DNA from 2 places in the Streptomyces sp. NPDC127114 genome. Region 1 is predicted to be linked to the other one. Evidence: predicted binding sites of a transcription regulator. Region 1 holds the regulator's gene; the other holds the start of a gene.
The links. The regulator HspR, encoded in region 1, represses chaperone genes until heat shock. The targets are predictions, from matches to a motif close to TTGAGNNNNNNNNNCTCAA.
Positions count from the first base shown of each region.

Region 2: lon (endopeptidase La) is a predicted target of HspR. The motif match lies at 4,332-4,350, and genes of this name have one in related genera.

Region 1 is NZ_JBHXTJ010000003.1:219,128-226,243, reverse strand. It holds gene ACFVGS_RS04855 (sugar transferase) at 1-210, opposite strand, end outside; gene dnaK (molecular chaperone DnaK) at 425-2,278, shown strand; gene grpE (nucleotide exchange factor GrpE) at 2,278-2,904, shown strand; gene dnaJ (molecular chaperone DnaJ) at 2,938-4,119, shown strand; gene ACFVGS_RS04835 (heat shock protein transcriptional repressor HspR) at 4,124-4,573, shown strand; gene ACFVGS_RS04830 (helix-turn-helix transcriptional regulator) at 4,644-5,666, opposite strand; gene ACFVGS_RS04825 ((2Fe-2S)-binding protein) at 5,988-6,323, shown strand; gene ACFVGS_RS04820 (pyridoxamine 5'-phosphate oxidase family protein) at 6,499-6,912, opposite strand; gene clpB (ATP-dependent chaperone ClpB) at 7,032-7,116, shown strand, end outside.
Region 2 is NZ_JBHXTJ010000010.1:220,573-227,688, forward strand. It holds gene ACFVGS_RS13870 (lytic polysaccharide monooxygenase) at 1-306, shown strand, start outside; gene ACFVGS_RS13875 (glutamate--cysteine ligase) at 508-1,659, shown strand; gene lon (endopeptidase La) at 1,898-4,309, opposite strand; gene ACFVGS_RS13885 (GNAT family N-acetyltransferase) at 4,440-5,075, shown strand; gene ACFVGS_RS13890 (hypothetical protein) at 5,122-5,643, shown strand; gene ACFVGS_RS13895 (TetR/AcrR family transcriptional regulator) at 5,603-6,265, opposite strand; gene ACFVGS_RS13900 (glycoside hydrolase family 3 C-terminal domain-containing protein) at 6,413-7,116, shown strand, end outside.

The DNA.
Region 1 (7,116 bases):
GCGGGCGCTGCCATGGGTCAGGACGAGCGAGAGGGCGACGCCGGCGAGCAGCGGGGAGAGCAGGACCAGGAGCGCGAGCCCGCCCACCACGTCGAGGGCGCGCTTCACCGCGAAGGTGCGCCCCGCGGTGAAGGGGCGCCCCGCGGTGAAGGTGCGCCCCGCCGTGAAGAAGGGCTTCCCCTTCGCTCCCGTCATCCCCGTCCCCGTCATGCGCGAGCACCTTCCGGCGAGAATCATCGGATATGTCCGGACTCTCTCATGGAGGAGTCGCGGTCCCGGGAAGCGACGCGCCCTGGCGGGCGTCCGTTGAGTGCCCGGCCTGGCGAAGAGTTGAGTCGACTCCACTCAGGTCTGTTGACTCCCGTCCGGGCCTCGTGCATCCTTGAGTGAGTTCCACTCAAGTCAGTCAGCTGGAGGAATCGAAATGGCACGTGCGGTCGGCATCGACCTGGGCACGACTAACTCCGTCGTCAGCGTTCTGGAAGGCGGCGAGCCCACCGTCATCACCAACGCCGAGGGCGCCAGGACCACGCCGTCCGTCGTCGCCTTCGCCAAGAACGGCGAGGTGCTCGTCGGCGAGGTCGCCAAGCGCCAGGCGGTCACCAACGTCGACCGGACCATCCGGTCCGTGAAGCGCCACATGGGCACCGACTGGAAGATCGAGCTCGACGGGAAGAACTTCAACCCGCAGCAGATCTCCGCCTTCATCCTCCAGAAGCTGAAGCGCGACGCCGAGGCCTACCTGGGCGAGAAGGTGACCGACGCGGTCATCACCGTCCCGGCGTACTTCAACGACTCCGAGCGCCAGGCCACCAAGGAGGCCGGCGAGATCGCGGGCCTCAACGTCCTGCGCATCGTCAACGAGCCGACCGCCGCCGCCCTGGCGTACGGCCTCGACAAGGACGACCAGACCATCCTCGTCTTCGACCTCGGTGGCGGCACCTTCGACGTGTCCCTCCTGGAGATCGGCGACGGCGTCGTCGAGGTGAAGGCCACCAACGGTGACAACCACCTCGGTGGTGACGACTGGGACCAGCGTGTCGTCGACTACCTGGTGAAGCAGTTCGCCAACGGGCACGGCGTCGACCTGTCCAAGGACAAGATGGCGCTGCAGCGTCTGCGCGAGGCGGCGGAGAAGGCCAAGATCGAGCTGTCCTCCTCCACGGAGACCACGATCAACCTGCCCTACATCACGGCCTCCGCCGAGGGCCCGCTGCACCTGGACGAGAAGCTCACCCGCGCCCAGTTCCAGCAGCTGACCGCGGACCTCCTGGAGCGCTGCAAGACCCCGTTCCACAACGTCATCAAGGACGCCGGCATCCAGCTGTCCGAGATCGACCACGTGGTCCTCGTCGGCGGCTCGACCCGCATGCCGGCCGTCGCCGAGCTCGTCAAGGAGCTGACCGGCGGCAACGAGGCCAACAAGGGCGTGAACCCGGACGAGGTCGTCGCCATCGGCGCCGCCCTGCAGGCCGGTGTCCTCAAGGGCGAGGTCAAGGACGTCCTGCTCCTCGACGTCACCCCGCTGTCCCTCGGCATCGAGACCAAGGGCGGCATCATGACCAAGCTGATCGAGCGCAACACCACGATCCCGACCAAGCGCTCCGAGATCTTCACGACGGCCGAGGACAACCAGCCGTCCGTGCAGATCCAGGTCTACCAGGGCGAGCGCGAGATCGCGGCGTACAACAAGAAGCTCGGCATGTTCGAGCTGACCGGCCTTCCGCCGGCCCCGCGCGGCGTCCCGCAGATCGAGGTCGCCTTCGACATCGACGCCAACGGCATCATGCACGTGACCGCGAAGGACCTGGGCACGGGCAAGGAGCAGAAGATGACCGTCACCGGCGGCTCCTCGCTGCCGAAGGACGAGGTCAACCGGATGCGTGAGGAGGCCGAGCAGTACGCGGAGGAGGACCACCGCCGTCGCGAGGCCGCCGAGACCCGCAACCAGGGCGAGCAGCTCGTCTACCAGACCGAGAAGTTCCTCAAGGACAACGAGGACAAGGTCCCCGGTGACGTCAAGACCGAGGTCGAGGCCGCCGTCGCCGAGCTGAAGGAGAAGCTCAAGGGCGAGGACACCGCGGAGATCCGCACGGCCACCGAGAAGGTCGCCGCCGTCTCCCAGAAGCTCGGCCAGGCGATGTACGCCGACGCGCAGGCCGCGGGTGCCGCCCAGGGCGCCGCCGGCGCCGAGGGTGCCCACCAGGCCGGCGCCGACGACGACGTGGTCGACGCCGAGATCGTCGACGACGAGAAGCCGAAGGGTGGCGCTGCCTGATGTCGGAGGAGACCCCGGGCTTCGAGGAGAAGCCCGACGTCCCCGCCGACGGCACGCCCGAGGAGACCGAGGCCGCCGAGTCCGCCGCGAAGGCGGACGGGGCGGCCCCGGCCGGGGACGCTACGGACGTAGCCCTGCTGGCGCAGCTGGACCAGGCCCGTACCGCGCTCGCCGAGCGCACGGGCGACCTCCAGCGCCTCCAGGCCGAGTACCAGAACTACCGCCGCCGCGTGGAGCGGGACCGGGTCACGGTCAAGGAGATCGCCGTCGCGGGCCTCCTGACCGAGCTCCTTCCCGTGCTCGACGACATCGGCCGGGCCCGGGACCACGGCGAGCTCGTGGGCGGGTTCAAGTCGGTCGCCGAGTCGCTGGAGACCGTCGCCGCCAAGATGGGTCTGCAGCAGTTCGGCAAGGAGGGCGAGCCCTTCGACCCGACGATCCACGAGGCCCTGATGCACAGCTACGCGCCGGACGTCACCGAGACGACCTGCGTGGCGATCCTGCAGCCGGGGTACCGGATCGGCGACCGCACCATCCGCCCCGCCCGCGTGGCGGTCGCCGAGCCCCAGCCGGGTGCTCAGGGCAAGGCGGAGGAGTCGGATGACTCCGAGAAGGACAGCGAGTAAGAGCCGTACCCGCACGCGGGAGGAGGGACGTCGATGAGTACGAAGGACTTCGTCGAGAAGGACTACTACAAGGTTCTCGGCGTCCCCAAGGACGCCACCGACGCCGAGATCAAGAAGGCGTACCGGAAGCTCGCCCGCGAGAACCATCCGGACGCCAACAAGGGTGACACCAGGGCGGAGGAGCGCTTCAAGGAGATCTCCGAGGCGAACGACGTCCTCGGAGACCCGAAGAAGCGCAAGGAGTACGACGACGCCCGCGCCCTGTTCGGCAACGGAGGCTTCCGGGCCGGCGGCCCGGGTGCGGGCGGCTCGTTCAACTTCGACCTGGGCGACCTCTTCGGCGGCGCCCAGGGCGGGGCCGGTGGCGCCGGTGGCTTCGGCGGCGGTCTCGGCGACGTCTTCGGCGGACTGTTCAACCGGGGCGCGGGCGGTGCGGGCACCCGTACGCAGCCGCGCCGCGGCCAGGACATCGAGTCCGAGGTGACGCTCAGCTTCACCGAGGCCATCGAGGGCGCGACCGTGCCGCTGCGGATGTCCAGCCAGCAGCCCTGCAAGGCGTGTTCGGGCACCGGCGACAAGAACGGCACGCCCCGGGTGTGCCCGACCTGTGTCGGCACCGGGCAGGTCTCGCGCGGCAGCGGCGGCGGTTTCTCGCTGACCGACCCGTGCGTGGACTGCAAGGGCCGCGGCCTGATCGCCGAGAACCCGTGCGAGGTCTGCAAGGGCAGCGGCCGGGCCAAGTCCTCCCGCACCATGCAGGTCCGGATCCCCGCAGGCGTCTCCGACGGCCAGCGGATCCGGCTGCGCGGGAAGGGCGCGCCGGGCGAGCGCGGCGGGCCGAACGGCGACCTGTACGTGGTCGTGCACGTCGACGCCCACCCGGTGTTCGGCCGCAGGGACGACAACCTCACCGTCACGGTGCCCGTCACGTTCGACGAGGCGGCGCTCGGCGGCGAGATCAAGGTGCCCACCCTGGGCGGCCCGGCGGTCACGCTGAAGCTGCCCGCCGGCACGCCCAACGGGCGCACCATGCGCGCCCGGGGCAAGGGCGCGGTCCGCAAGGACGGAACCCGTGGCGACCTGCTGATCACGGTGGAGGTCGCGGTTCCGAAGGAGCTGGACGACAAGGCACGTGAGGCGCTGGAGACCTTCCGCGAGGCGACCGCGGGCGAGGACCCCAGGGCAGAGCTGTTCCAGGCCGCGAAGGGAGCTTGAGGAGATGGAAGGCCGCCGTCGTAATCCCTACCAGCTGACCGACGAGACCCCGGTGTACGTCATCTCGGTGGCGGCCCAGCTCTCCGGTCTGCACCCGCAGACGCTGCGTCAGTACGACCGTCTGGGTCTGGTCTCGCCGGACCGTACGGCGGGCCGTGGCCGCCGCTACTCGGCCCGGGACATCGAGTTGCTCCGTCAGGTGCAGCAGCTGTCCCAGGACGAGGGCATCAACCTGGCCGGTATCAAGCGCATCATCGAGCTGGAGAACCAGGTCGCGGCGCTGCAGGCCCGGGTGGCCGAGCTGTCGACCGCGGTCGAGGGCGCGGCGGCGGCGATGCGCCAGCGCGAGGCGCAGGTGCACGCCTCGTACCGGCGTGACCTGGTCCCGTACACCGATGTGCAGCAGGCGAGCGCCCTGGTGGTGTGGCGGCCGGGCCACAAGCGCGGCGAGTAGTCCCCTCCGGCTGACTCACGAGGCCCCCTCCGCTGCGGCGGAGGGGGCCTCGGCCGTGCTCGCGGCGCCGTCAGTCCTCGCGCTGGTCGTCCTGGTCCTGTTCGAGGATGCCGGACTGGGCGATGAGATAGCCGAGCTGGGCCCGGCTGCCGCTGCCGAGGGCGGCGGCGAGCTTGGCGATGTGGGCGCGGCAGGTGCGGACGTTCATGCCGAGGCGGCGGGCGATGGCCTCGTCGACGTGGCCCTCGACGAGGAGTTTCGCGATGGAGCGCTGGACGCCGCCTATGCCGTCCACGGAGGGCGTGTAGGGCACTTCCTCGTCCCAGGGGACGGCGTGCAGCCAGAACTGGTCGAAGACGCCGACGAGGTACTGCACGAGGCCTTCGTGGCGCAGTTCGAGCGCGACCTGGCGGTCGCTGCGGGCCGGCACGAAGGCGACCTTGCGGTCGACGATGATGAGGCGGTCGATGATCTCCTCGAGGGTGCGCAGCTCGAGCCCGTAGGGGGCCACGCGTTCCACGTAGGCCAGCGTCGCGGGGTGGTGCCGGGCGGTGTGCTGGTAGAGCGTGCGCATGCGGACGCCGCGGTCGAGCAGCGGCTCCATGCGGCGCAGGGCCTGTTCGAGGGTGTCGGGGCGGCGTCCGCTGCCGGGCTGGATGGTGAGCAGCTCTTCCGTGCAGGCGCTGATGACGTGGTCGAGCGTCGCGTTGATCGCGCCGAGGCCTTCGAGCACGGTGATCGCGCTGCCGGTGGAGGACTCCCGGGTGCTCATCGCCATGAACGGCTCGAACGTGTCGGCCAGGGCGATGGCATGCTGACGCCGGGTCTGGATCTCCTGCTCGATGGGGTGTATGAGCTGGTTGAGGGCGACGGACGGCGGCACCGGGTACAGCCACTCGACGTCGTCCGGGCCGGGGCGCAGAAGGGCCAGTTCGGTGAGGCACGGTGCGGCGTCGGCTTCGGCGCGGGCGAGGCGACCCGTGCGCAGGGCGTGTGCGTACAGCTCTTTGGCCACGTCGCACAGTTCACCGCGACTGTGGTTATGTCTGGATTCGCAGGATTCTCGCCTCATTTGCACCCCCCTCAGGGTCATGAATTACAGGAACATGATGCCCGGCGCGGCTGGTGTGGGGGGCGATCGTGGGCCATCGTTTTGGACGCGGGGGGGAGGTAGTGATCAAAAGAGGTGGAGATCGGCCATGACCAGGATGGTTCGTGCACTTGGCGCCATAGCCGTTGCGGCGGCTGCTCTTGGCGCACTCGCCCTGAACGGCGAGCCCTCGTGGGAGATCCCCCCGTCGCATTCCGTGGTGGCGGAGCCGAATGAGCCCTCGTGGGAGAGCACACCTGCGACCGTCGTCCTCGCATCTCCCGGTGAGCCGTCCTGGGAGTTCGCTCCGGCGGGCTCGGAAGCATGATCGTCCCGCCGGACGACCGGTCCTTCCGCCGGGAGATGGCTTCGGCCTACCGATCCGGGTGGCACTTCATCGATCTCGTCACGGCCATCCCCCACCGTGGTGACTCGTTGATGGTGACCCTCTTCGGAGAGCCGATCGTCGTCGCTCGTGAGCAGGACGAGGACGTCCGCGCCTACCGATGTCTTCGCCGCCCACGCGGCGCTCCTCAGCCCGTCCGCTGTGCCATCAGGTACGGCATGATCTTCGTCAATCTGGATCAGCGCGACCACCAGCTGGTCGAGTCCCCGCTGGTCGAGACCGAGACCATCACCGCCACCCCCCGCAGTGCCTGAACGATTCCCCCGTCGTTGTAGATCGTTCAGGTGCTTCCCCCACACAGCGGCGCCATCGCGGACCTGAAACGCGATGGCGCCGCTGTGCGTTCCCGTACGGTCCGGGCCGCTCCGGCCCCGGTCACCCGCGGGCCCCTCCGTGCGCCGGCCCCGGTCACGCGCGGGCCCTCCGGGCTCAGGCCCGGCCCATCGCCCGGGTGAGGGCGATCTCGATCACGACCCGGTCCGGGTTCGGCGTCGGGACCCGGTTGTAGCGGGCCGCGTAGCGGTCCACCGCGTCCGCGACCGCCTCCGCCTCGGTGCGGATCCGCGCCACGCCCTCCAGTGTGGCCCAGCGCCCCTTGTCGACCTGGCAGACCGCGACCCGCGCGCCGTCCGGGCCCGCCGCCAGGACGTTGGCGACCTTCCTGCTGTGCTTGTTGGTGATGACCCGGGCGATGCCCTTCTCGCCGCCCTCGGGGTCGTACGTGACGCCTACCGCCACCACGTGCGGGGTGCCGTCGGGGCGGGGCGTGGTCAGCGTGCACATGTGGTACTCGCGCCAGAAGGCGAGATACGAGTCGCTCGGCTTGCTCGGATCGATGGCCATGCCCCGGAAACTACTCCCGGAAGAAGTCGGGCCGATACCTTGAGCGGAATGGACTCAACTTTGTGTACGCTGGAGGAGTCATGAAGAAGGAGTCGTAGATCCGAGGAGGAGCCCCGCACGTGGACGCCGAACTGACCAACAGGAGCCGGGACGCGCTGAACGCGGCGAGCAGCCGCGCCGTGTCCCAGGGGCACGCCGACCTGA
Region 2 (7,116 bases), on a different contig from region 1:
ATCGTCTACATGGTCTGGCAGCGCAACGACAGCCCCGAGGCCTTCTACAGCTGCTCGGACGTCACCTTCGGCGGCGCCACGGCCGTCAAGGCGCAGGCCCCGACGGAGGCGAAGATCGCGGCGGGCGCGTCCCTGTCGACGGTCAGCCACGCGGGCCACGGCGGCGACGAGCAGGCCCCGGCCCTGTCCGCCGGCACCGCCGAGGCCCCCTCCTCGCCGCTCCCGCTCGCCCTCGCGGGCGCCGGGGCCCTGGCCGTCTTCGGCGCGGGCGGCCTCCTCCTGACCCGGCGGCGCGGCGAGAACTGACACCGCATCCGGCTCACGCAGGGGCGTCCGCACCGGGCGCCCCTCAGGTGGCCGCCCGGGTAGCTCCCCGGGCGGCATTTCGCGCCATGTCGGCGCGGACGGGTGAGAGCGGGCGCGCTCGTGGACACGCTTGGGGATAGCTCTTTCGAACGGCCGTCCCGCGCACCCCCGCCCGCCCCCGCCCGTGAAGGAGTGCCCTCCATGCGCCATGAGCAGCCGTGGACCTACCACCGTGGAGAAGGGCTGCGCACGTTCGGGGTCGAGGAGGAACTGCTCCTCGTCGACCCCGAGACCGGCGTCCCGCAGCCGCTCTCCGGCACCGTCACCGAGATCGCCGGCTGGCACGCCGACGTGCTGCGGCGCTCCGACCGGGCCGAGCCGGCGAAGTCCGAGCTGTTCTGCGAGATGCTGGAGATCGGCACCCGGCCCTGCGTCACCTCGGCCGAGCTCGACGAGCAGCTGCGGCAGGCCAGGCTCGCGGCCGCGGCCGCCGCGAAGGAGGCCGGTGCCGCGGTGGCGGCCCTCGCGACCGCGCCGGTGCGTTTCGACCCGCTGCTCAACCCGGCCGACCGGTACCGGCGCATCGAGGACCGGTTCGCCCGGCTCGTCGACGACAAACTCACCTGCGCCTGCCACGTCCACGTCCACCTCACCTCGGCCGCGGAGGGCGTCGGCGTGCTCGACCGGATCCGGCCCTGGCTGGCGCCGCTTCTCGCGCTCAGCGCCAACTCGCCCTATTGGCAGGGCCGGGACACCGGCTACGCGAGCTGGCGCCACCAGCTGTGGTCGCGCTGGCCGATGGCCGGGCCGAGCGAGCTGTACGGCGACGTCGAGGCGTACGAGGAGACCACCCGGGCGATGCTGGCGAGCGAGGTGCTCGTCGACGACCACATGGTCTACTTCGACGCCCGGCTGTCCCGGCGCTATCCGACGGTGGAGGTCCGGGTCGGTGACGTGTGCCAGCACGTCGAGGACGGTGTGCTCCTCGCCGTCCTCGTCCGCGCCCTGGTGGAGACCGAGGCCAGGGCCTGGCGGGCCGGCCTGGACGCCGACCCGGTGCCGACCGCCGTCCTGCGCCTGGCCGCGTGGCGGGCCAGCCGGCACGGCCTCGGGGACGAGCTGCTGCACCCGCTGACCTGGCAGCCGGCCGGGGCGGCGGAGGTCCTGGAGGCCCTGCTCGACCATGTCGGCCCCGCCCTGGACGCCGCGGGCGACCGGGACCTGGCGGAGCGCGGCGTCGCGCAGCTGCTCGCCCGGGGCACCGGGGCCGACCTCCAGCGCGCCGCCCACGACGGCGACCCGGGCCTGGCCTCGGTGGTCGCCGACGCCGTGCGCCGAACCCTCCCGGCCTGAGTCAGGGCGGTGGGGCGCCCTCCCAAAGGAAGGGCGCCCCACACCCGCACCGCGGACGGCCCACACCCGCACCGCGGACGGCCCACACCCGCACCGCGGACGGCCCGCCCCCGCTCGGAGGGCGGGCACACCACCACACCAAGGGCGCCCGCCCCACCGCAGCACCGCGGACGGGCCGCCGCCGCTCGGAGGGCGCCCCACCGCACCAAGGGCGCCCCACCGCCGCGCCGAGGGTGCGTCAGGCTGCCGCGCTCACCGCGACCTCCGCCGGGGCGAGGGCGAGCTCCAGGACCTGGCGGACGTCCGTGACCGGGTGGACGTCCAGCTTCTCCAGGATCTCGGCCGGCACGTCGTCCAGGTCCGCCTCGTTCCGCTTGGGGATCACGACCGTCGTGATGCCCGCGCGGTGAGCCGCGAGGAGCTTCTGCTTCAGGCCGCCGATCGGCAGGACCCGGCCGGTCAGGGAGACCTCGCCGGTCATCGCGACGTCCGTGCGGACCAGCCGGCCGGAGAGCAGCGAGGCCAGAGCCGTGGTCATCGTGATGCCCGCGCTCGGACCGTCCTTCGGGACCGCGCCCGCCGGGAAGTGGATGTGCACGCCGCGGTCCTTGAGACCGGTGACGGGCAGCTCCAGCTCCGCGCCGTGCGAGCGGAGGAAGGAGAGCGCGATCTGCGCGGACTCCTTCATCACGTCGCCCAGCTGGCCGGTGAGCGTCAGCCCCGCCGCACCCGTCTCCGGGTCGGCCAGCGAGGCCTCGACGAAGAGCACGTCGCCGCCGGCTCCGGTCACCGCGAGCCCGGTGGCCACGCCGGGCACCGCGGTGCGGCGCTCCGCCGGGTCCTGGGCGGACTCGGGCACGTGGTGCGGACGGCCGATGAGCCCGCGCAGGTCGTCCGCGCCGATGGCGAACGGGAGCTCCCGCTCGCCCAGTTCGTGCTGGGCGGCCACCTTCCGCAGCAGCCGGGCGATCGAGCGCTCCAGGGTGCGGACGCCCGCCTCCCGGGTGTACTCGCCGGCCAGCTTCCGCAGCGCCGCCTCCTCCAGGACGACCTCGTCCTTCTCCAGGCCGGCCCGCTCCAGCTGCCGGGGCAGCAGGTGGTCACGGGCGATGACGACCTTCTCGTCCTCGGTGTAGCCGTCGAGGCGGACCAGCTCCATGCGGTCGAGCAGGGCCTCGGGGATGGCCTCCAGGACGTTCGCCGTGGCGAGGAACACCACGTCGCTCAGGTCGAGTTCGACCTCCAGGTAGTGGTCGCGGAAGGTGTGGTTCTGCGCCGGGTCCAGGACCTCCAGGAGCGCCGCCGCCGGGTCGCCCCGGTAGTCGGAGCCGACCTTGTCGATCTCGTCGAGCAGGACCACCGGGTTCATCGACCCGGCCTCCTTGATCGCGCGGACGACACGGCCGGGCAGCGCGCCCACGTACGTACGCCGGTGGCCGCGGATCTCGGCCTCGTCACGGACGCCGCCGAGGGCGACCCGGACGAACTTCCGGCCCATCGCGTGGGCGACGGACTCGCCGAGCGAGGTCTTGCCGACGCCGGGCGGGCCGACCAGCGCGAGGACGGCGCCGCCGCGTCGGCCGCCCACGACGCCCAGCCCGCGCTCGGCGCGCCGCTTGCGCACCGCCAGGAACTCGGTGATGCGCTCCTTCACGTCCTCCAGGCCCGCGTGCTCGGCGTCCAGGACCGCCTTCGCGCCCTGGATGTCGTACGCGTCCTCGGTCCGCTCGTTCCAGGGAAGCTCCAGCACCGTGTCGAGCCAGGTGCGGATCCACGACCCCTCGGGCGACTGGTCGCTGGACCGCTCCAGCTTCTCGACCTCCTTGAGGGCCGCCTCGCGGACCTTCTCGGGCAGGTCGGCGGCCTCGACGCGGGCCCGGTAGTCGTCGGACTCGTCGCCCTCGCTCTCGCCGTTGAGCTCGCGCAACTCCTTGCGGACGGCCTCCAGCTGACGCCGGAGCAGGAACTCACGCTGCTGCTTGTCGACGCCCTCCTGGACGTCCTTCGCGATGGTCTCGGCGACGTCCTGCTCGGCCAGGTGCTCCCGCAGCTGCGCGGTGGCGAGCTTGAGGCGGGCGACCGGGTCGGCGGTCTCCAGGAGCTCGACCTTCTGGTCCAGGGTCAGGAAGGGCGAGTAGCCGGAGTTGTCGGCGAGGGCGCCGACGCCGTCGATCTGCTGGACGCGGTCGACGACCTGCCAGGCGCCCCGCTTCTTCAGCCAGCTGGTGGCCAAGGCCTTGTACTCCTTGACCAGTTCGGTCACGGCGCCGGGCAGCGGGTCGGGCAGGGTCTCCTCGACGACGGTGCCCTCGACCCACAGGGCCGCGCCGGGGCCGGTCGTCCCGGCGCCGATGCGGACGCGGCCGCGGCCGCGGATCAGCGCGCCGGGGTCTCCGTCGGACAGCCGGCCGACCTGCTCGACGGTGCCGAGCACACCGGTCCCGGCGTAGGTGCCGTCCACCCGCGGCACGAGCAGCACGCGCGGCTTGCCGGCCCCGCTGCGCGCGGCGGCCTGCGCGGCCTCGACCGCGGCCCGTACGTCCGCGTCGGACAGGTCCAGCGGCACCACCATTCCAGGCAGCACGACCTCGTCGTCGAGCGGCAGCACAGGCAGAGTGAGCGGCGCGGACGCCATGGACTCAGAAGCCATGATCTCCCCTTCGGCAGTCAAGTTGAGCTCTGTGGACTCAATGCACCTGCGCCGCGGAATGTTCCCCGAGCCGTGTTCGCTCTGAGCGATCGGCTATCCGCAGGCCGTGAACAGCAGATGTAATGCCTCCATGGATATCTCAGCCATTACCTCGGCCTGGGTGCGCGGCTGGACCGTGTCCCGGGGCACGCCGCCCGCCGTCGTCGAGCCGTGGGGCTACCGCATCGACGTGGGACTGCCCGGGCACGTCTTCCGGCACGTGCTGCCGCACCCGGACGAGGTGTCCGTGGGCAAACTGTGCGCCGCCGTCACCGAGCCCGGCGCCTGGCTGAAGGTGATGGCGGCACCCGAGGACGTGGCGCCCTGGATCACCGAGGGCTGGACGATCCCCGACGACCCCGGCTTCATGATGACCAAGCGGCTCGACCCGTCGGTCCGGCCCGCACCGCCCGAGGGGTACGCGCGCACCACGGAGACCGGCGAGGGGGTGATCCGGGTGCGGATCCTCGCGCCCGACGGGACCCTGGCCGCCCGCGGCCAGATCGCGCCGACCGGGCCGACCGCCGTCGCCGACCAGATCGAGACCGACCCGGCCCACCGCCGCCGCGGCCTCGGCGCCAACGTGATGCGCACCCTGGAGGCGGCGGCCGCGCAGGCGGGCGCGGAGACCGGAGTCCTGTCGGCCACCACCGACGGAATGGCGCTCTACGACTCCCTCGACTGGTACTACCGCGGCCCGCTCACCGGGGTCGTCCGCACCGGTTGAGCCGTTCCGGCTGCGCGAACGCCGGGTGAGCGGGCATGCTCGGTCCATGGAGTACGCGAAGCGGTACGGGGCGGCGGCGGTGCTCGCCGCGGTCGTCGCCCTGGCGGGCTGCGCCCGGTCCCCCGCGGCGCCTCCCGACGACTCGGGCGGCCTGAGCGTGCCGGCTGCCCCGAGCCCGTCGGCCACCGCGTCCGCGCCGGCCAGGGCGGACCGTCCGGCACCCCAGGAGGTGCTGGTCGAGGTCGTCGTGAACGGCGGCTTCGCCGGTGTCCGCAACAAGCTGGTCGTCCGCTACGACGGCTCGTACGAGCTCCGCAAGGGCACCGGGGAGCCCACGTCGGGCCGGATGACGAAGGCCCAGGTGGCCGAGTTGCGCGCGGCTCTGGAGGACCCTGCGTACGCCAGGGTCCCGGACCGCCCCACCGGTGCGCCCGCGCCGGACGGCTTCGAGTACTACGTCACGTACGCCTACCGGCTCGTCGTCACCCGCGACGGCGAGGACCGGCCACCGGCCCTGGAGCGGGTCTTCAAGGCGCTCCCGGAGGGCCACCCGCCGACGGCGCCGTGATCTCCTCGTACTGGCGCCGCAGGAAGGTCCGCACGCGCCCCGGCATGTCCATCGAGTCCGGGGCCAGTGCCCACTGGATCTGGAGCCCGTCCATGACGGCGAGCTGCTCCTGGGCCACGGCGAGGCAGTCGATGCCGGTGCGCAGTTCACCGCGCCTCACCGCGGTCTCCAGGAGGTCGACGGTGTGCCGGAGGACCCTCGCGTAGCGCTCCTTGAAGTACTCGTGCGCAGGGTGGCCGACGTTGCCGGACTCGCCGACGAGCACGTTGAACATCCGGACGATGCCGGGCCGGCGGGTGTTGTCCTCGATCAGCGCGACGAGCGTGTCCAGGTACGCGGCGTAGGACTCCGGCTCGGTGCTGAAGAGCCGCTCGACGTCGTGCTGCTCGCTCTGCGCGAGGACCGACAGGAGCAGGTCCTCCTTGCTGCGGAAGTGGTGCAGCAGACCGCCCTGGGTGATCCCGCAGTCATGGGCGATCCGGGCGAGCGAGGAGGCGTGGAAGCCCCACTGCCCGAAGTGCTCGACGGCGGTGTCGAGGATCTTCCGGCGGCGCGCGTCACCGACGGCATAGCTGCCCCTGCCTGCGGTTTTACGGGCCGCGGGAACGTTCTTCTCCGGCATGGGGCCACCCTAGCCCCGCCTCGATCCGGACCCTCCGCCCCGTGACCCAGGTCACATTTCACAAACCTAGTACCTACTCGGTTTTCGCGCTTAGCCTGTGGGCGCCGCGGCCGACCCCCGGCCTCCGCACACGTGAGGCAGCCCCCGATGCACCCGTACCAGGACCCCGCCCGCCCCGCCCCCGAGCGGGTCGACGACCTCCTCTCGCGCATGACCCTGGAGGAGAAGGCCGGACAGCTCTTCCACTCCATGCTGACGATGAACCCGGACGGCACCCCGGTCACCGAGACCGACGGCTCGCTGCTCCCCCTCACCGACGAGGCCGCGGAGACGGTCGGCCGCGCGGACTTCACCGCCGCGGGCGCCGCTGCCCAGCGCCGCTCGCTGACCGTGCTCACCGCGGGCCCGCTGCCGCTCTCCGGCCGCCCGAGGCTGTACGTGGAGAACGTGGACCCGGACGCCGCGGCGGCGTACGGCGAGGTCGTGGCGAACCCGTCCGAGGCCGACCTCGCCCTCCTTCGCCTCCGCACGCCGCACGAGGAGCGCCCGAACCGCTTCGAGTCCTTCTTCCACTCGGGCAGCCTGGCCTTCGCCCCGGAGGAACTCGCGCGCGTCCTCACGCTCCTCCGGGCCGTCCCCACCGTGGTCTGCGTCAACCTGGAGCGCGCCGCGGTCCTCCCGGAGATCGCCGAGCGCGCGGCGGCGCTCCTCGCCGACTACGGGGCGAGCGACGCGGCGCTGCTCGACGTCGTCTTCGGCCGGGCGAAGCCGGAGGGCCGCCTCCCCTTCGAGCTTCCGCGCTCGATGGCGGCGGTGGAGGCGGCCCGCCCGGACGTCCCGAACGACACCGA